Regions from separate parts of the Lysinibacillus sp. NPDC047702 genome, predicted to be linked through region 2. Evidence: riboswitches for the same ligand, from Rfam matches in the RefSeq annotation. Region 2 holds a riboswitch; the other holds the start of a gene.

Region 1 (16,719 bases), on a different contig from region 2:
CGCAATAGCCGGCATGACTGAAAGCCGTGACGGGAAATAAAGATAAAATGTTCCTTGAGCGATACCTGCAGCTTTAACGATATCGGAAACTTTAGTTTTTTCAATTCCCTTTTCACGAAAAACTTCAATAGCAGCTTGAATAATTTTCTCTTCCTTTGACATGTAATCCCTCGCTTTTGACTTGCTTAATACATATGTTACAAAATAGCTAGAGTAAAGTCAAAGAAAATGACTGATAATCAGTCATTTTCATCTTGAGTCAGCAAATCTTTACTGTGCGAAAGCGAAGCGACAGCAACAAATGTTTACTGTGCGAAAGTGCACCGTCAAGTACAGAATACTTTCGGACGCAATTACATTTCGACGAAATTGATATGCATAAATATCACTTTCTCAGGGAACTTTATGAATGAAAGGATTTGATGATAATGGAAGAGATTAAGTTTGCACAATTAAATCAACAGCAGCTTGAAAAAATTAATGAACTGGAAAAGAAAATTGACGTGACATTAGTGGCATATGATTCATCTTCAATCCCGTCGCAGGGCTCAGGTGCCTTTGAATCAAATAATAGCACACATAATAATCATCCATCATAATGAACAAAGAGATGCCTTGCAGCAATGTGAGGTTTTTCTGTGTTATAAAAATAACAGGAGTGAAATTTAATTATGAAAGAATTCTATGCTGATTTACATATTCATATTGGACGTACTTTTAATGGACGTGCTGTCAAAATTACAGGCAGTAGAACGTTAACATTAGCAAATATTTTAGAGACTGCTAGTGCAAGAAAGGGGCTAGATATTATTGGAATTATCGATTGTCATTCTCCAGAAGTAATAGAAGAGATGGCATTGATGATAGAACAAGACTTAATTAAGGAATTAGAGAAAGGGGGACTACGTTATCAGAAAACGACCCTGATTCCAGGCAGTGAAATAGAGATTTATGATGAGAATTGCTTAGGACCAATCCATGTGCTTGCCTATTTTCCGACGCTTAGCCTGATGAGAGAGTTTTCAACTTGGATGTCAAATCATATGAAAAATATCCACTTAAGCTCTCAGCGGATATATTGCGATGCACGAACGCTACAACAAAAAGTTTGTGAATTAAAGGGACTTTTTATTCCTGCACATGTATTTACACCATTTAAAAGTCTATTTGGTAAAGGTGTACAACGAAGTTTAACAGAAGTTTTCGATCCACAGCTAATCGATGCCATTGAACTGGGATTAAGCTCTGATACCTACATGGTAAGTAATATTAAAGAGCTTCAAGCCTATCCATTTGTCAGTAATTCTGATGCTCACTCTCTTGGGAAAATCGCTAGGGAATATCAAAAATTACGCTTATCTGATGCCAATTTTTCTGAATTGAAATTGGCACTTCAAGAGCAGCAAGGGCGAGCAATAACAGCTAATTATGGTCTAAATCCTTTGCTTGGTAAATACCATCAAACCGTTTGTGCAAAGTGTGGGGAACAGTTAAGTAATGTGGCAACTGTCTGCCCTAAATGTAACAGTATTCAAATTATAAAAGGAGTTGCTTTACGTATTCAGGAGTTATCAGAACAACTTGTCAATAAACGTGATCGACCACCCTATATTCATCAAGTTCCAATGGATTTTATTCCAGGATTAGGGCCAAAAATGATGGACCGATTAGTACATGCTTTTGGTACTGAGATGAATATATTACATCACGTCTCACTAGAACAGCTTGAACAAATCGTACCACATAAAATTGCGAAGATGATTGATTTAGCAAGAACAGGTCAACTAGTAATTGAAGTTGGTGGTGGGGGAATGTACGGAAAGATTCAATCTGATTAACAAGAAAAAAATGCATGCTCTTATTTAACCCATTTTTAACCTTCATCTATTAAAATAGTAATCAGTAGATGTTGAAGGAGTGAGAGTATGAAATTTTCAAAGAAATTTCGATTTTTAGCTAGTAGTGTACTAGCATTACAGTTAGTGGTGCCAATAGGTGCAAATGCTGAAGAGCAGAGAGATCTTATAGCACCAAGCTGGGTGACACAGGCAGATTATGTAGCATTAGGGGATTCACTTGCTCATGGCATGAATGAAGTGGGAATTATCGGATTAGGGTATGCCGATTTTGTTGCACAGGCTTTACAGAAAGATGGCCTTATTACTTCATATAATAAGGGCTTTGCTTATACAGGCTATACTACTAAAAATGTATTAGAAGATTTACAAAAAGATGTCGAGAAGCCGGTGGTTGGTTTTGGCTATCCAAACGAACAGGTAAAGCTTCGTACATCTATTAAAGAGGCGGAGATCGTTACTTTAACAGCAGGCGCTAATGATTTAATACCAATTTTAAAGGAATCTCAAGCTACAGGTATTAATGCAACGGCAATTCTAAAAGCTTCACAAGATGCAGTCACAAATTTAACAGCTATTTTAGCAGAAATTAAAAAGTTAAATCCGAGCGCACAGGTTTATGTGATGGGCTATTATAATTCCTTTCCATACTATAGTGAGGATTTACAAAAACAATTTAAACTATTATTAGCTGCGGTAAATTCCACAATAAAAGCAAATGTTGAAAAGGCAGGAGGCATATTTGTCCCAACTTACGACATTGTGGCAAAGGATGTGCCAAGCTATTTACCAAATCCAGAAAATATACATTTAAGTGAAGCTGGCTATATGGCAGTCGCAAATGAGGCATTTTTACCAGCCATTAAAGCAAGCTCATTATGGGATGTATCAAAAGTGATCAGTACAACTATTCAAAATAGTACAACCGTGCAGGTAAATTGGCAGAAGGCTATAGACAATGTTGGCGTTCAAAGCTACAAAGTTTATGTAAATGGTGAGTTAACAGCTACGCAAAATGCTGAAACGACAACAATTACGTTGGAACATTTAACGGATCATGCAACATATACTGTCGCTGTAAAAGCAGTAGATGCTGCAGGCAATGAAAGCGTACAAAGTCCAACTATAACTTTTTCGTTGGGAGGTACTTCAAGCTTTACTGATATAGAGAATCACTGGGCAAAGGAGTTTATTCAGAAAACAGCTGAAGTAGGGATTATGAAAGGCTATGCAGATGGAACGTTTAGACCTGAACAGAATGTGACTCGTGCACAGGCTGCTGCTATGCTTGTCAGAAGCTTAGGCTTAACGACGCAGAAACAGGCACCATTTACGGATATTTCAAGCTACGATGCAAAAACACAGTCTGAAATTGCAGCTGCCTATGCAAATGGACTTATAAAGGGAACGGATGGTAAATTTAACCCTGGCCAGCCAATTACTCGCGCTCAGCTAGCATTAATGATTAATCGTGCCTATGAACTTCAACAAAAGAAGCCTTATGTAGTGAAAGGAAATGCGCCATTTACTGATATTGCTATTTACAATGAAGAAACAAAGCGTGCGATTACTATGCTATATGAGCTTGGAATAGTTACAGGCAGTGAAGGCAAGTTTTTACCGGAAGCCTCAACAAAGCGAAGCCATGCAGCAAAAATATTTGTTAATTTTAGTGATTTATTTTGATTCAGTAGATTAAATCCATCTCTATAGGTGGTGAATTAATAACTGGTACTGGGGTTATGTTCATCATGCTATTAATGGTTGGACGATCAGTAGTCGATTTTACAATTGATGAAGACAAAAAGAAACAGATAAAAAATCATTTTTAAAATGAACAAAGCAGTACAATAAAAAATTTATTGTACTGCTTAACTTTTAGTTATTTACGATAATCTTGCAATAATGCCTTCTTCATCATCTAATACAAGCTCGATACCAGTTGAAAATGGATCACCATGCAGGACATCTTTAATCCATACACGTAATGCACCAATCATTGCTGCTGTATTGAATAACTCTATCTGTCTATTCACTTCGACTTCAGCACCAAAGCCAGCATCATCATCGTAGGTTAGCTCTACAAGCACTTCTTCTGGGCGAATATTTTTATAATATGCCTGTGATAAGCAAATGGCATTAATAATATCTTGTTCATTAATTATTTGTGCCATTGTGCTTCCTCTTTACGCTTCTTATCTTTAAATATATTCATAATTTTTACGACAAGCATAATGATGACAGCAATTGCTGCTACATTAATTAATAAACCTAAAATATTACCTAACAGACCCATACCACTAAAGAGACTACCAAATAATAAACCTGCTAAACCACCTAGCATTAGACCTTTCATAAGGCCACCAGAGAAGAAACCACCTTTTTTTGCAGTTGTATCTGTTTTGTTTGTAGATGTTGTATTGTTTTTATTTGTTGTTGCGTTATTTTGATCTTTAGATTTGTCCTGAGACTTTTGGATATTTGAGCTATTATTATTGTTTGTGAAGCCTTTTTTTCCTGATTTGTAGGATTTAGCTTCAGCAGTTGGTGTATCAGAAATAAACAATGTTGCCCCAACCGTTGCAAACATCAGTGTCGCTACAAAAATAGCGGCAAGAATTTTTTTCATTACTTACATTCCTCCAATATAATTTTTCATTTTGTCATAAACTAGTTCTTACTATTAATTTTACATGAACATTCTCAAAAAATAAAATAATCGCTGTCATTAATTTAGAAATAACGACAAATTTGAACAAGTAGTGTCGGGAGAAAGGGTATAAAGACTATAGAAAGGAGTGGGACGATGATACAAACATTGGTGCTATTAACGGCAATTTTCCTACTATTATATACGACGGAAAAAAGACGCTTTTTCAATGCAGTAGTACTGGGGCTATTAGGTTTACATATTTTAAGAGCAATCATTATTCAAAATCCTCTACTGCTGCCAGACAATCAAGGAATTGTCTCAGAGATGGGAATTGTCATTATACTCGGTAGTTTTCCAAGCATTATGTTTATTTTATCGATTGTGATGTTTATTAATAGCAAGGTTTTGCTTGAAAAAGAAGGTCGTAAAGTACGTAATTTATTGGTAGCAGTTTTTGGATTGAGTTTTTTTATCATGATGATATGGTATGTATTCGTGATATTTATGAATACTGAAAATGAAATTTGGCATATACTTTTTTTCTATGCGTTTTTGATTTTTGGTTATACAATGTTTTTATACACAAGTGTAATGGCATATGCAACTATTTATCATTTTACAGCTATTCGCTATGAGCCAAACTTTATTATTGCACTAGGATCAGGACTAATCGGTGATAAAGTACCACCGCTTTTAGCTAGTCGTTTAGACGAGGCAGTACGGCAATATAAAAAAAATGGTGAGCGACCTTACATTATCGTCTCAGGTGGTCAGGGAACAGATGAAAAAGTATCAGAAGCTTATGCCATGAAAAACTATATTATTGAAGTACATCAAATACCCACCCAAAAGATAATAATGGAAGATCAATCTATAAATACCGAACAAAATATGGCATTTTCAAAGGCAATTATGGATAGACATGCGCAAGGTGAAAATTACCGATCTTTATTTGTAACGAATAATTTTCATGTATTCCGTGCCAGTATATATGCCCGAAAGTCAAAACTTGATGCTCAAGGAGTTGGTTCAAAGACTGCCTTTTACTATGTTCCAAATGCTTTTACTAGGGAATTTATCGGTTTATTAGAAATGTATAAATGGGGTCATATATCTGTTTTTTTATTTATCACATTACTCGTAGGATTAATACTAAGAGCGTATGTGTAATCAATTTTAAACTGTCTTCCATATAATATTGGCAAGGCGGTTTTTTATAGTGCAAGGGGGGAAACGAATGTATGGACAATTATTAGCTGAACGAAATAAAGAGCGAATTGAATCCTTACTAAAGCTCACGCAAACTCAAGGTACATGGTTTGCACAAAACATCAAATTGCTAACATTTGAAGAAGTGCCATTAACAGCATTGCATAAAATGGTGTATCAAGTTGTGCACGGACTTCTAAAAAAAAATCAACAACGCCATTTACAAATTGTTCATCCAGAGCAGACGCAATCAATACAGGAAAATGTCTTAACGCTTTTAGCTGAGTATGATGATTTACTACGTGAAGCGATTCCACTCCCTATATATATTTTAATTTGGCAAATTTCTTCACTTGAGAAGTTAACCAATTGTATTGAGGTTGTTGACGATGTAATCGATGTATTGGAATGGTATTTTATCAATCAAGATGAGCAGTTTGAAGCATTTGATGAAGAAGATTTAGATCATGAGGTCATTATTGATTTATATAAAGAGGCAATCGAAGAACAAGATGCAGAAGCACAGTTTCAGCTCGGAGAATACTATAGTGCCAGCGATAGCTCCTGTTTTAAGCCTGAAAAATCTTTAAAGTGGTTAGAATTAGCCGCATCGCAGGATCATGCTGATGCTCAATATGTACTTGGTAATTTTTATTTTGAAGGTATAGGTGTACAGGAAAATTATTGCAGAGCTTTTTCATTGTATGAGGCAGCGGCAAATCAAGGGCATCCTGATGCTGCGAATAACTTGGCAGATATGTATTTTAACGGTGAAGGTGTATCAGAAAATTTGATACTTTCAAAGAAATGGTTTGACTTCGCTGCCAAGCAAGGTGTTGCTGAAGCTATGTTTACTCTTGGAATTATTTACGAGCAAGGTTTGGGTGTCGACATTGATGAGGAGCACGCATACTTCTATTATAAAAAATCTGCAGAAGCAGGCTATGTAGAAGCTCAATATAGGCTTGGAGGAATCTGTTTTGAAGGGCGATTAGGTCAATCGCGAGATGTAAATCGTGGTTTATACTGGTATGAAAGAGCTGCAGAGCAATATCATGTTGATGCATTTTATGATTTGGGGTTTATTTGGAGTCAAGGTTTAACCGGTATACGTAATATCGAGAAAGGAATTCATTGGTTTAAACAAGCTGCTCTTCAAGGAGATTCAGGAGCAAAATTACAGCTAGGGCATCTTTACAATAATGGAGAGGGTATATCTAGAAATGTGAAAGAAGCTATTAAATGGTACAGACTGGCTGCAGAGGCAGGAATAGAAGAGGCGACTGTTTTGCTGAATGAATTAAATGGATTGTAAATTTTTCGTAAAAAAAATGTAGTCATTTAGTTTCGATTATAGCTTCTGATTTTATGAGTATAAAGAATGGCGTTCGTTGTTTTGTTTAGGTATATAATAATAAGTGGAACTAACGGTAAAAATATTAATATAGTGAAAGGATAATAAAGACAAAGGAAAAATAAACAAAAAATAAGCAAAAGAAACATTAGTTGATGCAATTTAGCTGCCAAAAGATATTGTGGTAGCTTTTTTACTGCATTAAGTCGATAGTTTGGCTATAGGGACTTTTTATACAATTAATGGTAAAAAATGTATATCAGAAAATTGACAGCTATTTTAAAAATGTATAAGGTATATGAGTGATTTTGAAAAGAGCAGTTGATGCTATGGCTAAATGCTTTTTAGCAACTAAACAGTAATTAATCTAAGGTACTTATAAACCTATTCTCTTACATTTTGTAATATATATTTTTGTAAACAGAATTGGATTTTCTCAGCTTTGCAAAAGTACACGTGAAAGAGGGAAAATGTGTGATTTTTCAAAAAAAGAGAAAGACAGCAATGATAGACCTTCAGCAATATGTTGTAAAAATGGATGTTTCTAATTGCAAGTCAATGGTCAAGCAAATAGAAATGCTAAATTTAACAAAGCAGGACTTACAATATTTAAAAGCCTTTCAGCCATTTGTTGTAGACAATATTAATGACATAGTAGATAGATTTTATAGAATGATAGGGACTGAGCATGATTTAGTAAGTATTATTAATAATCACAGTTCTGTAGAAAAATTAAAAGTCACGCTAGGTCGCCATATTATTGAAATGTTTAATGGCACAATTGATGATGAATTTTATCAGAGACGTACTAATATTGCCAAAGTACATGTTCATATTGGTTTAAGAACGCAATGGTATATTTGTGCTTTCCAAGATTTATCATTATCATTCATTGACTTAGTGGAAGAATACATTCATCATCCCAAAGATCAATTTAATACAATACGGTCCATTTCTAAAATTTCAAACTTCGAGCAGCAATTAGTATTAGAAGCCTTTGAAAATACTGTTGAGCGGCACAAAGAGAATATGGAACGACAAAAGGAAGCAGTAGAGAAGGAAATCATAGCGTCTACAGAAAGCCTTGCTTCAATATCTAATGAAACAAATAACTCATTTCATCGAATAAGCAAGCAATCCGATGAAATTAAACAGTTTGCAAAAAACTCACTTTTAGTGTCGGCGATGGCTGAGAAGCAGGCATTAGAGGGACGAGGACGAATAAAGAGTCAATCACAAAATATGTGTAATATTATTGATTTGCTGAAGGATATAACAGAGAATATAGAACAGTTGACTGGTATGTCAAAAGAAATGGAATCAATTATGAGTGTGGTTACGACTATTGCCAACCAGACCAACTTGTTAGCTTTAAACGCAGCTATAGAAGCAGCCCGTGCTGGAGAAGCGGGTAAAGGCTTTAATATAGTTGCAGATGAGGTTCGAAAACTATCGATTCAAACAAAAGATTCTGTGACTTCAGTAGCCATGTTGTTACAAAAAACAAATGAACGGACAGATAAGTTAACACACTCTCTTAATAATATTCAAGAAGAGGTCATATCTGGTAAGGAAAATATGGTTCAAACAGAAGGGCAATTCACGAAAATATTAGAATCGATGACAGAAGCAAAAGAGCAGAATGATAGTATGGAAAAAGAAGTTTTAACAATAGCGGAGATTCTTAATGAGCTGGGAGTTGCCTTTGAAGAAGTAACAAATTCAGCTGAGAAATTAGCAAATGTTGCCCAACACTTAAATTAATTCATAGCAAGTATAGTATTTATTGTGGCAACTGAAGATCTACAGCCTGTAAACACTATAAAAACCATTAATATGTGTAAATTAATGGTTCCGAAGGCGATATATAGGTTATGCAATTTTGCAAGCTGATGACCGAGATTTAAGGTTAAAAGTATTTTTTTGTATCATTATGGAAAAATACATATTTTAGTCATAGAAATGGAGCTATCCTAACCACTGGATAGCTCCATTTTTGCTAAATTTGTAAAGGATTTAGCGTAATTTTCAATAAAAAGAGTTTATACTAAAGGAAGACAACAAAAATTAGGGGCGGTTAATATGGAAACAGTGGTTGTATTAGGCGGCGGAATTACGGGTTTATGTACGATGCATTATTTGCAGCGTCAAGTGAAGGAGAAAAATTTAGATGTAAAGCTTGTGCTTGTTGAAAAAAATACATATCTAGGTGGTAAGCTGCACTCTGCTCACGAACATGGATTCATTATGGAAACAGGGGCAGATTCAATTGTAGCTCGTCATAAAGGTGTTATGGAACTGATTGAAGAGCTTAATTTTGAGCAAGATTTGGTATACAACGAAACTGGGATTTCCTATATATACACAAATAATGAGCTCCATGCCATTCCTGCAGATTCGACGTTCGGCATTCCAATGAGCCTACACTCTCTGGAGGAAAGCACACTTGTATCCGAAGAAGGTAAAAAAGAAGCATTAAAGGATTTGACATTGCCGAATGCAGGCTTTACAAAGGACAGCTCTATCGGAGAATTTTTAACATATTATTTAGGAGAGGAGCTTGTACAAAACCAAATAGCGCCAGTACTTGCAGGAGTGTATTCAGGAGATTTACATCAATTATCGATAGCCTCCACTTTACCTTATTTAATTGATTATAAAAATGAGTACGGTAGTATCGTTAAAGGTTTTGATGCAAATCGACAACAATTTGTAAAAGCCGCTAATAAAAAGTTTATTTCGTTTAAAAATGGTTTATCGTCTTTAATTGATCGTCTTGAAGAAACGTTAACTGATGTAGAAATTATTAAGGGAATTACCATTACAAGTGTCAACAAGCAGGAGGATCACTACACTGTTACTTTGGCAGATGATACGGTTATTAAAGCAGATCATGTTGTTTTAGCATTACCTAATGAAGCTGTACAGAGCTTATTAAAGGATGATACATTGAACCGTTATTTTGAACAGTTCAATACTGCCTCAGCCATTACGATTTATTTAGGATTTGATGTACCCGATAATAGATTACCAGCTGATGGAACAGGCTTTATTGTGTCACATAATTCGGATGTAATCTGTAATGCAGCGACATGGACAAGCCGCAAGTGGAAGCATACTTCAGCAAATGAGCAATTACTTGTTCGACTCTTCTATAAAAGTATTAACCCTGCGTATGAGAAGTTACGTAGGATGACAGATGAAGAATTAGCGGTTGTTGCCTTAGAGGATGTAAGAAAAAGCTTGGGAATTGAAGAAAAACCAAATGTCGTGAATGTGAGTAGATGGATTGATCAAATGCCGAAATATGATTTAGCTCATCGTGATGCATTACAGGGTTTATTACAAGAGCTCGAAACAAATTATCCGAATTTATCCATTGCGGGCTGCTCTTATTTTGGTGTAGGTATAGGTGCTTGTATTCAAAACGGTAAAAAAATAGGGGAGAATATTGCTGAAAAACTCTCTTAATTGCAGAATATAAGACAAAAAATTATATTTTTCGTTTGAAATATCCTTTGTTACGTGAAATAGTCTTGACTCAAACGTTTGTTAACGATATGATTCTTTTAATTATTTAAAAAATTCATACTAAATTCTTATCAAGAGAAGCTGAGGGACTGGCCCTATGATGCTTCAGCAACCAACTTTTTGTCAGGTGCTAAATCCAGAAGACCCTATGGTCGAAGATGAGAAGGAACAAAATTACGAAACGTAAAAGCCTTCTTTGTGTTAAAGAAGGCTTTTTTATTATAGAAAAATAGGAAGAGGGGCTAGTTTTATGGGATTGCTTGAAAAGTTAAAAACGCATGTTCTGACAGCAGATGGTGCAATTGGTACGGTATTATACGGCTATGGCTTGGAGTACTGTCATGAGGAAATGAATGTTCAAAGACCAGAATTAATTGAAAAGATTCATAGAGAGTATATCGCAGCTGGAGCCGACATTATTCAAACAAATACTTATGGAGCGAATGCCATAAAATTAGCACGCTATGGATTAGAATCGCGTGTTCAGCAGTTTAATGAAGCTGCTATTACAATTGCAAAGCGAGCCGCTGCAGATGGCGGTCAATTTGTTTTAGGAACTATCGGAGGAATTCGAGGCATCCGAAAAAGCGATGCAACGTTAGAAGAAATTTTAGCGACTGTGGAAGAGCAAGCAACTGTATTACTTGCAGGGAATCCAGACGGTCTTTTACTTGAAACCTATTATGATTTTGAAGAATTAACAGCGACATTAAAAATGCTTCGAGTAAAAACCAAGTTGCCAATCATTGCGCAAGTTTCAATGCATGAACCGGGAGTATTGCAAAATGGTAAGAGTTTAAATAACGCTCTACATGAGCTTGAAGCGCTTGGAGCTGATATTGTAGGTGTTAACTGTCGTTTAGGTCCATTCCATACGATTCAAGCATTTGAAGGTGTAGAGCTTCCTGAGAAGGCATTTATGTCAGCATATCCAAATGCATCTCTTCTAGACTTAGAAGACGGCCGAGTGGTTTATGAGTCTGAGACAGACTATTTTGGTCGAGCAGCTGTAGCACTTCGAGATCAAGGTGTACGTTTAATAGGCGGTTGCTGTGGTACGACGCCAAATCATATTGCTGCAGCAAAAAAATACTTAGAGGAGCTATCTCCGGTAGAAGAAAAATTAGCGAAGCCAGAAAAAGTAGAGATTGTACGTGAGGCAGAACCATCAAGATTTGAGCCTCTGCATATAAAAGTAAAACGTCAACGCTCGGTTATTGTAGAGTTGGATACACCAAGACATTTAGAAATCGATGGCTTTATTAAAGGTGCTAAAAAATTATATGAGGCAGGCGCAGATGTGGTTATGATGGCGGATAATTCACTTGCATCTCCAAGAATAAGCAATGTGGCAATGGGCGCATTACTGAAAGAAACACATGGGGTACGCCCGCTAACACATATTACATGTCGAGATCGTAATTTAATTGGTCTGCAATCCCATTTAATGGGCTTAAATGCACTAGGAATTCATGATATATTAGCGGTGACTGGAGATCCAACAAAGGTTGGCGATTTCCCAGGAGCAACAAGTGTTTATGACGTATCATCAATGGAGCTAATACAATTAATCAAACAGTTAAATGAGGGTGTATCATTTTCAGGGAAGCCGCTACGTCAAAAGGCAAATTTCTCTGTAGCCGCTGCGTTTAATCCAAATGTACGTGTATTAGACCGAGCTGTATCTCGATTAGAAAAGAAAATTGAGCATGGGGCAGATTATTTTATTTCACAGCCAGTCTATACAAAGGAAAAAATTGTAGAAATTTATGAGGCAACAAAGCATTTAGAAGTACCAATCTATATAGGAATTATGCCAGTAACGAGCTATAAAAGTGCGGAGTTCTTACATCATGAAGTACCAGGCATTAAATTATCTGAAGAAGCATTAGCACGTATGAAGGCTTGTGGTGAGGATAAGGAACGCGCAACGCTTGAAGGAATTGCAATTGCTAAGGAATTAGTGGAGGTAGCTGCACAATACTTCAATGGTATTTATCTTATTACACCGTTCCTACGCTATGATATGACGCTAGAACTAATGAAATTTATTGAGCAATTGGATGAACAAAAAAGAGGGGTAAGTATAAATGGCTAAGCATTTGATTGAAGAGCAACTAGAGAAACGAATTTTAATTCTTGATGGCGCAATGGGGACAATGCTACAAAATGAAAACTTATCAGCTGAGGATTTCGGTGGCGAGGAATATGATGGCTGTAATGAGAATCTTGTACTAACTAGACCTGATGTGCTTGAAAAGGTTCATAGAAAATATCTGGAGGCAGGAGCAGATATTATTTGCACGAATACATTTGGAGGTACTCCTCTTGTATTAAATGAATATGATCTGGGAGCAAAGGCAGAGGAAATCAATAAACGTGCTGTGGATATAGCACGTAAGGCAGTGGATGATTTTTCTACCTCTGATTGGCCACGTTTTGTAGCAGGAGCGATGGGACCTACTACAAAAACCCTATCAGTTACAGGTGGAATTACCTTTGATGAGCTAGAGGAAAATTTTTATGTACAGGCGAAGGCGTTAATTGAAGCTGGTGCAGATGTATTGTTGCTAGAAACCAGCCAGGATATGCTCAATGTTAAGGCGGGTACTTTAGGAGTATCTCGCGCATTTGAAGCGACTGGCAAAGAGCTTCCTGTGATGATATCAGGAACAATTGAACCGATGGGAACGACACTTGCAGGGCAATCCATAGATGCATTCTACATTTCTATCGAGCATATTAAACCATTATCCGTAGGTTTGAACTGTGCGACAGGTCCAGAGTTTATGACGGACCATATTCGTTCATTAGCAGAGCTTTCAACGGGTTATATAAGCTGCTACCCGAATGCAGGCTTACCTGACGAGGAAGGCTGCTACCATGAATCACCAGAGTCGCTGTCACAAAAGCTAAAAGGCTTTGCTGAAAAGGGCTGGTTGAACATTGTAGGAGGCTGCTGTGGAACAACACCTGCACATATTGCTACTATTCGTGAGGTACTAAAAGAGGAAAAGCCGCGCCAATTACCAGAGGCAACGCATGGCCATGTAGTATCAGGTATCGAGCCATTAGTGTATGACGATTCTATGCGTCCATTATTTATTGGCGAACGTACAAATGTAATTGGTTCTCGAAAGTTTAAAAACCTAATTATTGATGGGAAATTTGAGGAAGCCGCAGAAATTGCTCGTGCACAAGTGAAGAATGGTGCCCATGTTATTGATATATGTTTAGCAAATCCTGATCGCGATGAACTAGCCGATATTCGTGGTTTTATGCAGGAGGTTGTGAAAAAAGTTAAGGTACCTCTCGTGATTGACTCAACTGATGAAAAGGTTATCGAAGAAGCACTTAAATTTTCGCAAGGGAAAGCTATTATCAACTCCATCAATTTAGAGGATGGGGAAGAACGCTTTGATGCAGTGTTACCGCTTGTAAAAAAATATGGTGCCTCATTGGTTGTGGGAACGATAGATGAGCAAGGCATGGCGGTTGATCGACATCGTAAGCTAGAAATTGCTGAACGTTCCTATAACTTGTTAACAGAAAAATGGGGACTTGCACCAGAAGATATTATCTTTGATCCATTAATGTTCCCAGTAGGTACAGGAGATGAGCAATATATTGGTTCTGCTCTAGAAACAATTGAAGGAATTCGACTCATCAAAGAAAAAATGCCACGTACATTAACAGTACTTGGTGTCAGCAATATCTCGTTTGGATTACCGCCTGTTGGTCGTGAGGTATTAAATGCAGTTTATCTCTATCATTGTACACAGGCAGGCTTAGACTATGCCATTGTGAATACTGAGAAGCTGGAGCGCTATGCTTCCATTCCAGAAGAGGAAATTAAGCTTGCAAATGACTTATTATTCAATACGAATGATGAAACACTAGCCGTATTCACAGATTTTTATCGTGATAAAAAGAAGGAAAAAACAGAGGCTGACATCCCTAAAACAGTGGAAGGTCGTTTAGCTTACTATATTTTAGAGGGAACAAAAGAGGGGCTGATAGAGGATCTGGAAGCTGCTCGTGATATATTTGAAGCACCTCTTGATATTATTAATGGACCATTAATGAGTGGGATGGCTGAGGTTGGTCGATTATTTAATAATAATCAGCTTATCGTTGCGGAAGTATTACAATCTGCTGGTGTTATGAAGGCTGCTGTTGCTCACTTGGAGCAATTTATGGAGAAAAATGAAGAGAGTGCTGGCAAAGGGAAGATGGTGCTCGCAACAGTCAAAGGCGATGTGCATGATATTGGGAAAAACCTAGTTGATATTATTTTAAGCAATAACGGCTATAAGGTGGTTGACCTTGGCATCAAAGTAACTCCTGCTCAATTAATTGAAGCAGTTCGAAAAGAGAAACCGGACTTTATCGGGCTTTCAGGTTTACTTGTAAAATCAGCACAGCAAATGGTAATTACGGCTCAGGATTTCAAAGAAGCGGGGATTGACGTACCGATATTAGTAGGCGGAGCAGCATTATCTCGACGTTTTACAGAAACTAAGATTGCAGATGAATATGATGGACCTGTCATCTATTCAAAGGATGCGATGCAAGGATTAGAGCAGGCAAATCTTTTAATGGGTTCAGAAACACGTGCAGATTTCTTAGCTGAAATTGAGGAGTCACGTAAAAAACGTATAGAAGCAGATGAGAAACGAGCGGCTCGCCCTGCAAAAGAAATAGCTATAAAGCCTGCTCGTACAGTAAAAGAAGCACCTGTATTTTTACCAGCTGATTTAAGACGACATGTGAAGAAGGAATATGCTGTATCGCATTTATACCCTTATGTAAATATGCGCACTTTACTTGGTCACCACTTGGGTTTAAAGGGGCAAGTGCAGCAATTACTTGAGACGGGAGATGCAAGAGCAACAGAATTAAAGGATTTAGTGGACGATTATTTAAAAAGTGACTTGTTGAAACCGTCTGGCATGTATCAATTTTTCCCTGCACAAGCAGATGGAGATGATGTAATTGTCTATGATCCAGCAGACAATAAAACAGAAATTGAGCGTTTTACCTTCCCACGTCAGCAAGTGGAACCATTTTTATGCCTTGCAGATTTCCTAAAAACGGTTGAGAGTGGAGAAATGGACTATATTGCCCTAATGGTTGTTACAGCAGGACAGGGGGTAATGGCAAAGGCGCGTGAGTTAAAGGATGATGGGAAATTCCTTGAAAGCCATGCATTACAATCTACAGCACTTGAATTAGCAGAGGGCTTTGCAGAAAGAATGCATCAGGAAATTCGTGACCAATGGGGCTTCTCGGATGCCACAGACTTTACAATGCGTGATCGTTTTGCTGCCAAATATCAAGGGCAACGCTTCTCATTCGGCTACCCTGCATGTCCAAATTTAGAGGATCAAGAGAAGTTGTTTGGCCTATTAAAACCGGAAGATATTGGTGTTCATTTAACTGAAGGCTTTATGATGGAACCAGAGGCTTCTGTTTCTGCGATTGTCTTTGCACATCCTGATGCTCGCTATTTTAATGTGTAATGTTAAATAAGAAATTTATGAAATATAGAAGTAAAGATTACAAACTATCATAATTGATTGAGGGATGTGAACATGATGATACGCTTCATGGAGGACAAAGATATACCTGAGGTTTTAGACATCTACAACGATATTATTTTAACGAGTAAGGCTGTTTATCGTTACGAAACGCAATCGTTAGAGGAAAAAATGCAATGGTTTAAGGACCAACAGGCTTCTGATAATCCTCTACTTGTCTTTGACGAGAATGGTGTAGTAGCAGGCTTTGCTACTTATAGTCAGTTCCGTCCTTATCCTGGATATAAGCATACGATGGAGCACTCTGTGTATGTGCATAAGGATCATTATCAAAAGGGAATTGCTACTAAGCTAATGCATGAGCTTATTCGAATTGCAGGGGAGCAGGGTGTGAAAACACTTGTAGCAGGCATTGATGGTGATAATATTGGCAGTATTAAAGCACATGAAAAATTAGGCTTTGAATATGCAGGCACAATAAAGAATGCAGGCTATAAATTTGAACAATGGCTGGATCTGGTGTTTTATCAGCTTCATTTATCTGGACCTAAATAAAAGGATATGACAAATGTCATA
Region 2 (16,719 bases):
GATAGGGAAGGGGGTGGCATCATGACTGAATGTTTACTAGATGTTGAAAATTTAACAGTTGAATTTAAAAGTGGCGGCTCTACGATGAAAGCTGTAAACGGCGTAAATTTACAATTGAATAAAAAAGAAACACTTGGAATTGTAGGAGAATCAGGTTCGGGTAAAAGTGTTACTGCTACAGCATTAATGCGTTTAATTCCTTCTCCGCCAGGAAAAATTACAAATGGGAAAATTCATTTTAATGGACGCGAATTACTAGGAATATCAGAAAAGGAAATGCGCAATGTGCGAGGCAATGAAATGTCGATGATTTTCCAGGATCCCATTACAAGCTTAAACCCAGTTCTTACAGTGGGCAATCAGATTATCGAGGTTATTCGTGCCCATGAAAGCTTATCAAAAAAAGAAGCCAATGAAAAAGCTGTTGATATGTTAAAAATGGTAGGGATTCCAGAGCCTGAAAAACGCCTAAAAATGTATCCTCATGAATTTTCAGGTGGTATGAGACAACGGGTTATGATTGCCATTGCACTAGCATGCAATCCTAAGCTGCTAATTGCAGATGAGCCAACAACGGCACTAGATGTAACCGTGCAGGCACAGATTCTCGATTTGATGAAAAAGCTACAGCAGGAGCATGATACAGCTATTATTATGATTACGCATGATTTAGGTGTTGTATGGGAACTTTGTGACAAGGTAAATGTGATGTATGCAGGACGTACAGTAGAATCCACTACAACAAGGCAACTATATGAGCAATCGCTGCACCCCTATACATGGGGATTACTAGAATCACAAATTACGATGGGCACACAGGAGCAAAACAGGCTACCAGCGATTCCAGGAAGTCCTCCTGATTTAACGATGCCCCACAGTGGCTGTCATTTTTCTTCTCGTTGTCCAATGGCAACAGATATCTGCCATAGTAAAGCACCAGAATTAGTAGAAGTACGAGAAAACCATTTTGTGGCTTGCCATCTGCAATCGAAAGAGCAAATTGTAGAACGTAAGGAGGGAATTTTTAATGCAGCAGAATAGAGAGCTAGTACTGAAAGTAAGCAATTTGAAAAAGCATTTCCCTATTAAAAGTTCTATTCCTTTTAAAAAGACAACTCAATTTGTAAAAGCGGTGGATGGTGTAAGCTTTGAATTATATAAAGGTGAGACATTAGGCATTGTTGGAGAATCTGGCTGTGGTAAATCAACGGTCGCACGACTTATTAATCAATTAATTACCCCAACAGAAGGAATAGTAGAGTTTAATGGAACAAATTTAGCAAATTTAAATACAAAGGATATTCGTTCTGCTCGTAAATCCATACAAATGGTATTTCAGAATCCATATGCTTCATTGGATCCTAGAAAAACAATTGAATATTTAATTGCTGAGCCACTTGCCATTCACCGTATTGGAGATGATGCCTCACGCAAAAAACGTGTGATTGATTTGCTAGAAACAGTTGGTTTAAGTGCTTATCATGCTAAGCGACATCCACATGAATTTTCAGGTGGACAAAGGCAGCGCATTAATATTGCTCGTGCACTTGCATTAAATCCAGATATTGTCGTTTGTGATGAGCCAGTTTCAGCATTGGATGTATCTGTACAAGCACAGGTTATTAATTTATTGAAAGATTTACAAAAGGAATTTGGGCTAACCTATATTTTCATTTCACATGATTTAAATGTTGTTAATTATATGTGTGATCGGATTGCCGTTATGTACTTAGGGAAAATAGTAGAAATTGGCACATATGAAGAGATATATGGAAATCCTCAACATCCATATACACAGGCTTTATTATCAGCTATTCCAAAGGATAATCCCTTTGATAACAAGGAGCGCATTATTTTATCTGGAGACGTTCCAAGTCCAGTTAATCCACCGAGCGGCTGTGCATTTCATAAACGTTGCCGATTTGCGACAGAAAAATGTTCACAAATTCAGCCTACTCTAGATACAGTTACTGCAACACATCAGGTCTCTTGTCATTTATATAATGCCAATTAGTAAGAGATAGCAAAGATTAAATTAGCTTGGTTATAACTAAGTAAATACAACATGAAAAAAAGCCTCATTAGACATTCTTTTATTAGCAGCTTGGGTAAACGTCTATCTAACGATTTCACGAAGCTCTATCAAATGTTGTGAGGTAATAAAAAGGAGCGCAAGAATATGTCATTGAAACATGTTATTGAATTATACGAATTAATGGATAGTATCTATGTAAATGGGGAGGTTGTTAAAGGTTACTTACACAATATTGACCCTTCTGCAGATGTTACTGTAAAAACGATTAAGGGTGACAATGGCTCCACTGATTTTGTAAGAGTTTTGGTCAAGGGGAAAAACGGTAAATCATCAGGTGGGAACGCCCCAACTTTAGGTATTATTGGACGTTTAGGTGGAATTGGAGCACGCCCAGAAATGACAGGCTTCGTTTCTGATGGTGATGGTGCACTAGCCTGTATGGCAAGTGCAGCGAAAACAATTGATATGGCATTAAAGGGCGACCAGCTAGAGGGGGACGTTATTTTTACAACACATATTTGTCCAACAGCCCCAACTTTACCACACGAGCCAGTACCGTTTATGAACTCGCCAGTAGATATTAGTGTTATGAATGAAAATGAAGTTGATGAAACGATGGATGCTATATTATCGATTGATACAACAAAAGGTAATCAAATATGTAACCATAAGGGGTTTGCCATCACACCAACCGTTAAAGAAGGCTATATTTTAAAGGTTAGTGATGACTTACTACATGTGTATACTCAATCTGCAGGAATTTCTCCTGTTGTCATGCCAATTACTACGCAAGATATTACACCATATGGAAATGGTTTATTCCATATTAATAGTATTTTACAACCAGCTGTTGCCACGACAAGCCCAGTTGTAGGCGTTGCCATTACAACAGAATCTGTGGTGGCGGGCTGTGCAACAGGTGCCACACATGTAACAGATGTAGAAAATGTTGTTCGATTTGTCTTAGAAGTAGCTAAGGTTTATGGTGCTAAAAAATGCTCATTCTTTGATGAAAAGCAATTTGCACTTATCGAAATTTTATATGGAAGCATGAATCATTTACAAACAAAAGGAAATGAGGAACCTGCTCATGAACAATGATTTACACGCACTCAAGTTACAACTAATTGAAGAAGTTGAAAACAATAAAGATGAGTTGATTGAATTATGTTCAAAACTAATTCAAATTCCGAGCGTTAATCCACCTGGAGATACAACGGAAATAACAACTTTTATAGAAGATTATTTAAATAACATAAATATTCCATATGAAAAATATGAATCTGCGGATAAAATGTTTAATTTAGTAGCTTCTATTGGAAATGCAGAAGGTAAAGAACTAGTCTATTGCGGTCATACAGATGTTGTTCCTGTTGGCGATCTAGCTAAGTGGGATTTTGATCCATTTTCAGGAGAAGTAAAGGACGGATGGATGCTTGGTCGTGGAGCAAGTGATATGAAAGCCGGATTGGCAGGAATTATTTTTGCAACTAAAATGCTGAAGAAATTGAATATTGAACTACCTGGAAAACTGACTTTAGCAATCGTACCTGATGAAGAAACAGGTGGGGAATACGGAGTCCCATGGCTATTAGAAAGGAATCTAGTAAAGGGTGATGGCTGTTTAATTGCGGAGCCTTCATCACCATTAAATCCTACGATTGGTCAAAAAGGTTCATACTGGTTTGAATTAGAGGTTCGTGGGGAACCTGGTCATGGAAGCCTGTCACCATTAGCAGGAAGAAATGCCATTGTAGATGCGATTGCAGCAATAAATGAAATCCGTACATTATGGGATTTAGAGATTACTATTCCAGAGGAAGTACAGTCCCTAATTGAAGTATCTAAGAAATACATGCGAGAAGTGGAAAAAGATCGTTTGAAATATCAAGAAGTATTAGAGAAAATTACTGTAAATATTGGTACAATTGAGGGAGGTACGAAGTCCAACGTTATTCCAGATTATTGTAAAGTACAAATAGATTGCCGCTTACCATTTGGCATTACACAAGAAGAAGTCACTGCTATATTGGAAAGTAAATTAGATGCATTGAATATTGACTATTCAATAAAACGTTTTGGATTTAAAAGTGTGGCTAACTATACATCAGCTGAAAACCCTGTATGCCAAGCAATCGTAGATAATATCTCGTTTGTTACTGGGAAAGAGGCGTATGGTGTGATGCAATGGGCAAGTAGTGATGCTCGTCATTTCAGACAATATAATATTCCAGTGCTGCAATATGGTCCAGCTTACTTGCCAAGCATTCATGGCTATAATGAAAAAGTGCGTGTAGAGGATATCGTACGTTGTGCAAAAGTGTATATTACAGCTGTCATAGATTTTTTACATCAAAAGTAAGAGGGAGCAACCTCTCTTACTTTTGAAAATATGAAGCTTTAATCGGTGGGGGATGACGTGCAGGACAAATCATTTCTAGCCTAAATTTCATCCTCCACTGATTAAAGTTAAATCGATCTTGTACAAACGGTTGCCATACATATCTCGATAATTCCCCCTTATTGAAGTAACCGTATAGGTAATCTTTTGTACAAGATAAAGTGAAGTTCTAATCAGTGAGGGTTTTCCTCAACCCTACAGATTAAACTTTACGAATCAGGCTTTTCGGGCAGTTAATTCCTCACCTAACTTTCTAGGGCTGCCCGTTAATGCCAGATAAATAGATCAAAAGGATGAGAGAGATGCTAAAAACCTTAAATTTATCTATTGCCGTGTTAAAGATGTTTACGAAGGAAAAGCCTATATGGGGTGGACGTGAGCTAGCAATGGCAATGAATATGAATCATACAAATTTATATCGTATACTTGAAACATTTGAAAATAACGGATTTATTACGAAAGATCCTATTACAAAAAAATATTCACTTGGCATTGCCATATGGGAAATTGGAATGAATATGTATGATTCTTTAAACATTGATCAACTTTGCATGCCGATTCTTGAAAAATTAAAGGATTCAACAGGTGAAACTGCTATTTTTACAGTTTTAAATGGGCTAGAGGCGTTAACACTGCTGAAGGCAGAGCCTGTCAATAAGGTGAAATTTACAGTATCTAGAGGAAGTAGAACACCACTTTATGTAGGGGCCTCCTACCGTTCAATGCTTGCTTTCCTCAATGATGAGCAAATTTCGAAAGTTATTGACGAGCCATTAATCTCCTACACAAACAATACTATGACAGATGCAGGCGAAATTCGAGATGAGCTCGTAAAAATACGAGAATGCGGCTATGCTGTCAGTAAAGGTGAATATACTGCAGATGTACTGGCGCTTGCAATGCCTGTATTTAATAGTGAAGAAGAGGTGGTAGGTTCAGTCACTGTATCAGGCCCTACTTACCGTTTTACAGAGCAACGTATTTCCGAAGTTTTGGAACCGCTAACACAAGCGAGACAAGATGTTGAAAATATTATACGTAGGTATCATTTGAATTTTAATTAAGGAGAAAAAATACATGCAACATTTACAGGAGATTGCACTGAATATCTTAAAAAATAATTTAAATGTTCAATCCTCAGAAACACTGATGATTTTAACGGATATTCACAAACAAGAGATCGCTGAAATTTTCCATCAGGCAGGTTTAACCATAACGGAAAACACAATGTTAGTTGTGATGCCATTATTGAAGAAATCTGGGCAGGAACCAGTGAACGCTATATCATCACTGATGTCTCATGTAGATGTTACTTTATGCATTACCTCCCATTCTCTCACGCATACAATGGCTCGTAAAAAGGCGTGTGAAAATGGTGGACGAGTTGCTACGATGCCAGGTGTTACATTCGCAATGCTTGAGCAAGGAGCACTTCATGCTGATGCAAATGAAATAGAAATACTTGTAGAAAGCTATGTCAATCTACTCAACACTGCAAAAGATGTTCAAATTGTAAAAGATGGATATGAGCTGACGTTTAGCGTAGAAGATCGTTCAGGAATTCGTTCAACAGGTATTGTACGTAATTCTGGAGAATATGGTAATATTCCCTCAGGTGAATCCTACATTGCTCCGATTGAAACTTCGGCAAATGGTGAAATTTTAGTCGATGGCTCTATTGCCAATATTGGTGTGTTGAAAGAACCATTATTGCTAAAGCTTCGTAATGGTCGCCTAGAGGATGCGATTGGCTCAGATGGCCCAAAATTACTTGAATTATTAGGGGATGGCAACGGTCGTATAATTGCGGAGTTTGGAATTGGTGCAAACAAAAGTGCTATATTATGCGGGAATGTCCTTGAGGATGAAAAGGTATTTGGCACCATTCATATTGCATTTGGTAGTAATGTACCATTTGGTGGAGCAAATGCGGCAGATGTCCATATTGATTGTGTCATCAAAAATCCAACCGTCTATTTCGATGGTAAACAAGTTATTTAGTAATGATACTGTTGTTTTCAACCAGGTCAAAGGCGTATTCAAATTAAATTCGAATACGCTTTTTTTATAAAATATCAAATATTCCTATTAACCTTCTACTATTAAATAATAAAATTTAATTTCTCCATTATCTTTCACCATGAACACATCATTTCGTTCTTTCACTGTAAAAATTTCAGTGCCCACAGATAATTTGTTAGCTGTTCCATTTTTAAATTCTGCTGCATTCGAAGAGTTAGTTTCAATTATTCCAACCTTGGAATTTTCAGTTAACTGAAGATCATTAATCCAATCAATATCTGTTTTATAAATGACATCATCCCATTGAAATATATCCGCATTACGATCTAATGACAATACTTCCTGTGCATCAGGATTTTTACTTACAGAAACGTTAATTTCTTTATGATTATCAGCACAGCCAATTAATACGAATAAGGAAAAAATAAATAGATAAATGAATTTTATTTTTTTCACTAATGTCTCCCTCCTTATTTATTTGACATTTATCATCCCAAAAAGTTACGGAATCCTTTTAAAAAAGAGGGTGCTTCCTCATTTATCTTTAATGAAGATTTAATTTGAAAACAACTATTATGGCAATTTCAAGGACTATCAGTAAAAGAGTCCCAGCCCCAACAAGTGCCAATTTCTTTTGAATATTATTTTCCCATTCACCAATTTGACAAACTGAACAACTAAGGGCAACCCTTGAAGGATTAACCATTGTCATCAGAGACGAGCTCACATTTTGAGCACTTGCAGCCAATAGTGGAGAAATGCCAATTTGTTGCGCTGTTGCAGTCTGCAATCGAATAAACATTGTATTAGAAGCAGTGTTACTACCCGTTAGAAAGCCTCCTATTGCTCCAATGACTGGGGTCAATAGTACAAAATAATATCCAAAGGCTTGTGCGGCAGCCACAGATAAGACATTTATCATTCCAGATTGCGACATCATTTCAGACACAACAATATACAAAAATGTAGTTAGTATAACAGGAGAGCATTTTTTGATCGTTAAATTGATGCTATCTAGAATAGCTATGCGATTGATATGAAAGATAGCAATACTATAAATACATACGATAATGAGAAAAAAGCCTGGTGCATAGAGAGGCGAAAACTGATAATTATAAGTTGGGCTCGTTATAGTCCAAGCTGATAAAAAACTTTTTAGCGGCAGTATCATTCTTGAAATGAATAACAGGATAATGAGCAGTAAATAAGGTGAAAGATTTTTGATTAATTCTTTTGGTGTTTCTACAAAAGGCTTTTTATTATTTCTTTTCATCATCCAAAAGCTTGCAGCGATGACAGCTAATGAGCCGAAAATACCTGCAAGCTCTACACTACCATATAAATTGCAGATAAAGACGGAAACTCCTAATAATAAGCCAATAAAGAAAATACTGAGAAATTTCTCTTTTACAGCTTGCTTACCCGCCCCTATAAAAACTACTAAAAAAGAAAAATATATGTAAATAGGAATGCACATCAATGCACTTACTATTCCTAATAAGGCTAATGGAATATCGGCTAAAGTTGCTCCGATAATTGTCCCCATTGCTAACGTTCCCCATGGAATAATACAAAGACTGATTAATGCAATAAGAGCTGATTGTAAAGGATGGAAACCTAAAGCTATCAAAATGGGTGCTATCACAATAATAGCTAAACCAAACCCGCTTACAGCCTCTATTAAAGGCGATAGCCCAAAGGCAAGAATTAAAACCTGATAGACACGATCATTAGTTGAAGTTGAAATGAAGGAGGCAATTTTCTGTATTGCTCCTGCTTTCTCCATTAAATGAAACAAAAAAATTCCAAAGAATAAAATATAGGCAACCAATGATGTCGTTAAAAAGCTTTTAATAAAAGGAATTGATAATACATCTGTGCTAGTTTGATAAATTGGAGAAATGGCAATGGCTGCTGTTATAAGTATTGCTGTACTCCCTGTAAAAATTGAAGATTTTTTTAAAACGAAAAGCATTAATAATATACTGATTAACGGTAAAAGTGCAAAGATAACCTTTATCAAATAAATCACTCCTAATGACAAGTTAATTTACACTATAGTGTATTATATTTTCCTTATAGTGTAAATATTAAAGAGTAAAATATTAGCGATTATTGTTGATTGTAATAGCATAATTACACTATAGTAAAAATAACTGTATCTCCAAAAAAAAATTGCGAGAAAAGGAGTGTGAATATATGGGATTTGGAAAACAAGTAAATAACATACGAAAGCAAAAAAAAATGACATTACACGATCTGTCCGCTCTTAGTAAAGTAAGTGCCTCTATGCTATCTCAAATAGAAAGGGAAGAAAAAAATCCTACCATTCAAGTTGCCTGTCAAATCGCTGAGGCATTAAATACAACGCTATCTGCATTATTAGATCAGCAGGAAAAAAAGGATACGATTGTCATTAGAAAGAAGGAACGACTAGTTTATAGGGATGAAAATTCAGGATTCCAGCGTCATTTATTGTCTCCTTCGTTTCCTTCTAGAGGAATTGAGTTTATTTTGAATATAGTGCCTGCAAATAAAGAATCAGGTGTCTTTCCAGCACATAAAAAAGGCGTTAAAGAATTTATTTATATTCAAAAGGGGACATTACGAGTCGAATTAGGGAATGACTCAATTATTGAAGAATTACAGGAGGGAGATTCTTTCTTTTTTGAGGCAGATACAGAGCATAGATTTATAAATCTAACTGCTGAAGAATGCCAATATTTTTTAGTAATCGATTCGACTCAAAGTATGAAATAAAAGGGCAAATAAAGGAGCTGAAAAGAATGTTCTCATTTATAGATTTAAATGGTTTACGTGTGGATTTAAGTTTTACAAGAGGAGAATTTACAGTTGAACCTAAACATGTTCTTGTTTTTATAAAATATGATAACAAATGGCTATGTACGATTCATAAAAAACGTGGCGTAGAGGTTCCAGGAGGAAAGCAAGAGCCTGGAGAAACCTTGGAAGAGGCAGCAATTCGAGAAGTGTTTGAGGAAACAGGTGTACATGTGAAAAATTTGAAGTGGTTTGCAGAATATGCCGTTCATGATGAAGTGTTATTTTGTAAAACGGTTTTTACTGCTCAATATGCAGGGCAGGAGGACATCGAGTTTGATTTAGAGACATCAGGGATGACTTGGTTAACAGATGATGAATTTGCGAATCATCCAAATTTAAGCTTTCATATGAAGGATGAAGGCATGCAAAAAATGCTGGAGGAGTTGAAACATTATGATCAATGGTGACATCGTTGAAAAGCGTGCCTATCCTTCACCAAATCCAGCTATTCGATTAACAGAAATTACTTATATTTCTCTGGGGCTACGTGTGAAGGGTTTGTTGGCTGAGCCAAAAGCAGAAGGTACATATGATGGTTTTTTATATTTACGTGGTGGCATGCAGAGCATTGGTATGGTTAGACCTTCGCGTGTCGCACAATTTGCTTCACAGGGCTTTATCGTATTTGCACCGTATTATCGAGGTAATCGAGGTGGTGAGGGGCGAGATGAGTTTGCAGGAGCTGATCGATATGATGCTGTATACGCAGTAGATGTGTTAAAGCGATATTGCAATGATCATATTCATGTCTTTGGCTTTTCACGCGGTGGTATTATGGCACTTTGGACAGCGATATTACGTAGAGATATTACTTCTGTTGTAACATGGGCAGGAGTTTCGGATGCAACTGCTACTTATTGGGAGCGGACTGATATGCGCCGAATGATGAAACGAGTTATTGGAGGAACGCCTAATCGTGTACCAGAGGCTTATGATGCGCGAACACCATTATTTGAAATAGAGCATATTACAGCTCCAGTGCTTATTATTCATGGATATCAAGATGAAAATGTAGATATTGAGCATGCCAGACAATTAGAATTTTATTTGCAGGATACCAACAAAACTTATGAAACATGGTATGATCGTCATTACGCACATCAATATCCACCAGCAAAAAATCGTGAGACCGTTCATGCTCTTTGCGAATGGATGAAACGTCAGTAATTGGGCCGCCATTCCTCGAACAGTGATTTTTAACGAGGATATGGTGGAAAATAATTACTTACCATTTTTCTAAAAGATTGGATGTTCCCCTAACAATCATCTCCAGCAGTCATGTCTACTCCACTTTCCAACTAAAATATCTTCTTCAGTACACCTTAACTAGCATGAAAGGGGAAAAATATGTTACTGCTCTAATACTTGTTTGGTAGCATTAGCTTCACTACCTGCATAGTTAGCTCCTCAAGTAGTCCTAAGCAGCGATACAAAGTTCGTAAAAAGTAAAAAGAAAAAGGGAACGACTAAAATCGTTCTCTTTGCATAGTGTTGAAAAATAAAATAGTCAAGGGACTCTTTGTGAATATTTAGTCAAAATGAAGGTGATTTCCGTTCCAGGCTACTCGCTTTGCCGCTGACGCTTCGCTTTCGCGCAGAGCAAGGCTTCCTGCGGGCGAGCGACGAGCCGCTTCCTGCGCTGAGGGAACGAAGGCTAAGTGCGTCCCGTCCTGTGACAATTTATCTGTGCGAAAGCGTAGCGACAGAAACAACGCCTTCGTGACCAACATCGTGTTGGCATCAGGGTCTCGTCTGTCTCGCTATCCCATGGGAGTCGAGTAGCCTTACACTCCAATCAGCAATAGTGTAGAACTTTAATTATTTTCTTACCTCAAAAGTAGCATATTACTCACAATCATTAAATGGATAGAATAGTGGGACAATTCTATAGCTGTCAACCTACATTTTGTACATAAAACTCTTTGTAACTATACATAAAGCCACTTATTGCTACACCGCTTTTGAATAGGGAAATGTTACCCAAACCCCGTTTTTAGCAATATAGTGATGGCTAAGACCTCAATTTATCACTATACATTTGTGTAAAATGCCAGAAGAAAATACGATGAGCAGTGGTTGATTGGAGTGTAGACTGAGTGACTCCTCGGGGATCACAGCGTCACAGATGAGACCCTGGAGCGAGCATATAAGGGGAACGAAGGCTAAAGGCATCACGTCCTGTGACAACGCCTTCGTGACCAACCTCCTGCTGCTGCCGCTTCGCTTTCGCGCAAAAAACATCTGTTGCCCCAAGCGGCTCATCGGACGCCCCCATGAAGCTTTGCACATGAAAAGGGAACGACTAAAATCGTTCCCTTTGTTTAAGCAATTATTTTAATGGACCACCAAGTGTAGTGATAGCTTCAGAAACGTTAGAGAATTTCTTGAAGTTTTCATTGAATAGACCAGCAAGCTCAGCCGCTTTTTTATCATAAGCTGCTTTGTCTGACCATGCATCACGAGGGTTAAGCACTTCTGTTGGTACACCTTCAACAGCAGTTGGAATATGTAATCCAAATACTGAATCTTGAATTGTTTCAGCTCCAGCTAATTTGCCCTCGATTGCAGCACGTACCATAGTACGAGTGTAAGAAAGCTTCATACGACTGCCAGTGCCATATTCGCCACCAGTCCAACCAGTGTTCACTAAGTATACTTGCGCACCATGTTCGTCAATTTTTTGACCTAACATCTCAGCATAGACAGTTGCTGGAAGTGGAAGGAATGGAGAACCGAAGCAAGTAGAGAATACTGGTTCTGGCTCTGTTACACCACGCTCTGTACCAGCAAGCTTTGATGTGAAGCCACTTAGGAAGTGGTACATTGCTTGCTCTTTTGTTAATTTACTGATTGGAGGTAATACGCCAAATGCATCAGCTGTTAAGAAGATAATTGTTTTTGGGTGACCTGCAACAGATGGGTCAACAATATTATCAATATATTGGATTGGATATGCGACACGTGTATTTTCTGTTAATGAACCATCATCATAGTCACAAACGCGAGTTTCTGGATCAACAGCTACGTTTTCTAGAACTGAACCAAAGCGGATTGCATTGTAGATTTCTGGTTCTTTCTCAGCAGAAAGGTTAATTGTTTTTGCATAGCAACCGCCCTCGATGTTGAATACACCATTATCAGACCAACCGTGTTCATCGTCACCGATAAGCTTGCGGTCAGGGTCAGCAGATAAAGTCGTTTTACCAGTACCAGATAAACCGAAGAATAATGCTACATCTCCAGCTTCACCAACGTTTGCTGAACAGTGCATAGAAAGGATGCCTTGTTGTGGTAATAAGTAGTTCATAATACCGAAAATTGATTTTTTGATTTCACCAGCATATTCAGTTCCGCCGATTAGGATGATTTTCTTTTCAAGAGATACAATGATGAATGTTTCAGAAGCTGTACCATCCACAGCAGGGTCTGCTTTAAAGTTAGGAGCAGAGATTACTGTGAAGTCAGCAACATGAGAAGCTAACTCTTCTTCTGTTGGACGGATAAATAATTGATGAGCAAAAAGATTGTGCCAAGCATATTCATTGATGACTTGGATGCTAAGCTGTGAATCTTTATCGGCACCAGCAAATCCCTTAAATACAAATAATTCGTCACGTTCTTTTAAGTATTTTACTACTTTTACATATAAGTTATCGAACACTTCAGAAGAAATTGGTTGGTTTACTTTCCCCCAGTCAATTTTATCCTTTGTGCTTTCTTCTTCTACCGTATATTTATCTTTAGGTGAACGACCAGTGTATTTGCCAGTTTCTGCACGAACTGCGCCATCTACTGTTAACATAGCTTCACCACGAGATGTAGCCTTTTCAGCTAATTGTGGTACTGAAAGTTGAACATTAATGTTACCGCCGCTTAATAATTCCTTCAGTTCGTTTGCAATTTCTACTGAATTCATCGATTAAATACCATCCTTTTTTATAGTATTCCCTTGAGTTTGAGGGAGAATTTCTTAATTTCAAAAATAGTATAACACAATTGCTTAAATAATCTATACTAATTCAGAAATTATTTTTGAGATTTTATTACTTTTCAAGAAAACGACAAAAAGTAATTAATAATGAGAGATGTCATCATTCATTCACCGGAGCATAACAGCTTTTGAAGGCTTTTGACTAACATGAGGTTCGCACAAGATGGAAGGTTGTTAACTCAAGTTCGGAAGGAGCAAAAACTGATTTCATCTTCCCGCATGTAGTGGTGATTGGCTTCAGAGCAACAAATATTATGCTATATGTATGAAGATACTAGATCACCTTTATGTTATCACAGGATATAAGGTAGTAATAGGGATTATTTTGCTACAGTTTACAGCCTTACCCAAATGCCAATCATAAAGTTTCTCTCATACCTTAACAATAATACAGCAAAAAATATTTGACAACGTTCGACCTTTTACGTAATATGAGATATTGAACGGATACTCTTATCCCGAGCTGGTGGAGGGTCAGGCCCTGTGAAACCCGGCAACCTGCATGAACTTATTTCACGACATGCGTTGGTGCCAACCTGATGCAAGGGGAACCCCTTGAACGATAAGAGTGAAAGGTTACGAAGTCATTATTCCTTTCCTCATGTTAGTAAGCGTGAGAAAAGGATTTTTTTTATTGTTAAAAACAAATACAAAGGTAAGCATATGTAGTTCTTTCCTTATTATAATGACGGATCTTTCGAAATCCTCGTGTTAAAAGAGCAGCTGTTTATTTGGGCGAAAGTGAAACGACAGCAACAACGGCTTGAGAGTTCAATCCTTAGGAGCGGACTTGACATGGGTAATGAGTACCGTATTCATTCACAAATATTTTTTGGAAGAGTAATAGGAGGAAAACCAAATGACAAACCGTCGACTGTTTACATCAGAGAGCGTGACAGAAGGACATCCAGACAAAATTTGTGACCAAATTTCGGATGCCATTTTAGATGCTATTTTAGCAGAAGATCCAAATGCACGTGTAGCGTGTGAAACAACAGTAACAACAGGATTAGTATTAGTAGCAGGAGAAATTACAACTTCTACCTATGTAGATATTAAAGGTATTGTCCGAGATACTGTAGCAGAAATCGGATATACGCGTGGGAAATATGGCTTTGATGCAGAAAATCTTGCAGTGCTTGTAGCTATTGGTGAGCAATCACCGGATATTGCACAGGGTGTTGACCAAGCACTAGAGGCTCGTGAAGGCTCTATGACAGACGCTGACATTGAAGCGATTGGTGCAGGTGACCAAGGCTTAATGTTTGGTTATGCATGTAACGAAACGCCTGAGCTTATGCCATTACCAATTAGTCTAGCGCATAAATTAGCACGTCGTTTAACAGAAGTGCGTAAATCTGGTGAATTAGCGTATTTACGTCCTGATGGAAAAACGCAAGTGACAATTGAATATGATGAAAACAATATTCCAGTACGAGTAGATACGATCGTCATTTCAACACAACATGATGAAGAAGCAACACTTGAACAAATTCAGGCAGATTTAAAACAGTTCGTAATTGCACCAGTTGTTCCAAGTGAATTACTAGATGCAAATACTAAATATTTCATTAATCCGACTGGTCGTTTTGTTATCGGTGGTCCGAAAGGTGATGCCGGTCTAACTGGACGCAAAATCATCGTGGATACATACGGTGGCTATGCTCGTCATGGCGGTGGTGCGTTCTCTGGAAAGGATGCAACAAAGGTTGACCGTTCAGCAGCATATGCAGCACGTTATGTAGCCAAAAACATTGTAGCAGCAGGTTTAGCAGAACGTGCTGAGGTACAATTAGCTTATGCAATTGGCGTTGCTCAGCCAGTGTCCATTGCTGTTGATACATTTGGCACTGGAAAAGTGAAGGAAAGTGAGATTGTCGAGTGGGTACGTGAGCTATTTGATTTACGACCAGCAGGAATTATTAAAATGCTTGATTTACGCCGCCCTATCTATAAGCAAACTGCTGCATATGGACACTTCGGTCGTACTGACTTAAATGTTCCTTGGGAGCAAACAGATAAAGCCGAGGCTTTAAGAGAAAGAGTACGTTAATAAGCTATCTCGCTAAAGTGTTAAAGTAAATTGTAAATTATTTTAAAGTACTAATCAGGAAGGGCTAATTTATTTACAAAGCCCTTTTCTAAATATAAAAAAGAAGCCCCGAAATCATATGGGGCTTCTTGGCTTATTTATTGTTTGCTTGAAGAGATTTATAATATTGTCCTTTTTCTGCATATTCACGGACGATACGTTCCATATCTTCTTTATCTTCAGCATTTAATTCACGAACAACCTTAGCCGGACGACCTAATGCTAAGCTATTCGGTGGAATGACCTTACCTGGAGGTACTAGACTGCCAGCTCCTATGAATGCACCCTCTCCAATCTCTGCTCCGTCTAATATTATTGAACCCATTCCTATTAAGGCATTTTTGCGAATCGTACAGCTATGTAAAGTTACCTGATGACCCACTGTTACTTCATCTTCAATAATCAGTGGATATTTCGGGCTTTGGTGTAAGCAACAAAGGTCTTGAATACTTACTCGTTCACCAATAATAGTTGGTGACACATCACCACGAATAACAGTGTTAAACCAAATAGTTGTTTCTGCACCTACTGTAACATCACCAGTAACGGTAGCATAATCAGCAATAAAAACGGATGGATCGATCTTTGGTGCTTTACCTTTAAATGGATAGATCATGAGAATCGCCTCTTTTCTTTCTATGATGTAATATTATCGTATCAAATACGCAACTTGATGGAAATATAAAATTAATGAAGTTAGATATTTCACTTATAATCAATGTGTAATTATTTTTTTAGGAGGACTATGTAAATGTGGAAATGGGAAGCTGATGGACAAGCAAAGGCTGTGGTTGCTATTCTTCATGGTGCATATGAAAATCACCGCTGGTATGCATGGCTAATAGAAAAACTGAGATTGGAAGGCTTCCACATAGTCATGGGAGATTTACCTAATCATGGTGTCAATGCAAGATTTTCGCGTGTCCATGATGAAGATATTAAAGAATACAATAAGTATACAAGACATTTAATGGAGAATGCTTTTTCGTATAACTTACCAGTGTTTTTAATAGGACATGGGCTTGGTGCAACATTATTACTACATACTATGCAGAAGAAAAAATATGAATGTGCAGGCATTATTTTAACCTCACCATGGCTTCAATTGAAGTTGTTACCAGGTAAACTATCAAATGCTTTAACAAGTTTAAGTGCTCTAACAGCTAATGTTAAAATAACACATGAAATTACATTTGAGAAATTGACTCGCAGTGTAGAAGGTAGAGAAGAGATGAAGGATGAGATTCCTTTTATGACAGTTGTTTCAGTGAAATGGTATCGAGAGCTGCAGCAAATGATGCGAAATTTAGTATTATTACCAAAGGCTGAATTCC

Evidence for each region. Region 2 has a riboswitch for S-adenosylmethionine ahead of metK (methionine adenosyltransferase). Riboswitches for the same ligand answer to the same signal wherever they lie in the genome.
Region 1: another riboswitch for S-adenosylmethionine. It lies ahead of ACQKIM_RS19370 (bifunctional homocysteine S-methyltransferase/methylenetetrahydrofolate reductase); the one in region 2 lies ahead of metK (methionine adenosyltransferase).

Annotation. Positions count from the first base shown of each region.
Region 1 is NZ_JBNNMG010000047.1:3,188-19,906, reverse strand. Features, by position in the region: gene ACQKIM_RS19425 (TetR family transcriptional regulator) at 1-162, opposite strand, end outside; gene ACQKIM_RS19420 (hypothetical protein) at 429-599, shown strand; gene ACQKIM_RS19415 (endonuclease Q family protein) at 672-1,838, shown strand; gene ACQKIM_RS19410 (S-layer homology domain-containing protein) at 1,926-3,542, shown strand; gene ACQKIM_RS19405 (DUF2653 family protein) at 3,743-4,030, opposite strand; gene ACQKIM_RS19400 (hypothetical protein) at 4,018-4,485, opposite strand; gene ACQKIM_RS19395 (YdcF family protein) at 4,663-5,679, shown strand; gene ACQKIM_RS19390 (SEL1-like repeat protein) at 5,747-7,033, shown strand; partial or broken gene ACQKIM_RS19385 (protoglobin domain-containing protein) at 7,577-8,068, shown strand; partial or broken gene ACQKIM_RS19380 (methyl-accepting chemotaxis protein) at 8,351-8,836, shown strand; gene ACQKIM_RS19375 (protoporphyrinogen oxidase) at 9,155-10,543, shown strand; SAM riboswitch class I at 10,669-10,768, shown strand; gene ACQKIM_RS19370 (bifunctional homocysteine S-methyltransferase/methylenetetrahydrofolate reductase) at 10,854-12,701, shown strand; gene metH (methionine synthase) at 12,694-16,125, shown strand; gene ACQKIM_RS19360 (N-acetyltransferase family protein) at 16,201-16,698, shown strand.
Region 2 is NZ_JBNNMG010000058.1:12,719-29,437, forward strand. Features, by position in the region: gene ACQKIM_RS21410 (ABC transporter permease) at 1-2, shown strand, start outside; gene ACQKIM_RS21415 (ABC transporter ATP-binding protein) at 22-1,041, shown strand; gene ACQKIM_RS21420 (ABC transporter ATP-binding protein) at 1,028-2,014, shown strand; gene ACQKIM_RS21425 (DUF1177 domain-containing protein) at 2,180-3,136, shown strand; gene ACQKIM_RS21430 (M20 family metallopeptidase) at 3,126-4,397, shown strand; gene ACQKIM_RS21435 (IclR family transcriptional regulator) at 4,739-5,500, shown strand; gene ACQKIM_RS21440 (aminopeptidase) at 5,514-6,437, shown strand; gene ACQKIM_RS21445 (hypothetical protein) at 6,525-6,914, opposite strand; gene ACQKIM_RS21450 (L-lactate permease) at 7,003-8,481, opposite strand; gene ACQKIM_RS21455 (helix-turn-helix domain-containing protein) at 8,658-9,218, shown strand; gene ACQKIM_RS21460 (NUDIX domain-containing protein) at 9,245-9,709, shown strand; gene ACQKIM_RS21465 (alpha/beta hydrolase family protein) at 9,693-10,469, shown strand; gene ACQKIM_RS21470 (hypothetical protein) at 11,422-11,577, opposite strand; gene pckA (phosphoenolpyruvate carboxykinase (ATP)) at 11,632-13,218, opposite strand; SAM riboswitch class I at 13,744-13,862, shown strand; gene metK (methionine adenosyltransferase) at 14,153-15,346, shown strand; gene ACQKIM_RS21485 (gamma carbonic anhydrase family protein) at 15,480-16,001, opposite strand; gene ACQKIM_RS21490 (alpha/beta hydrolase) at 16,137-16,719, shown strand, end outside.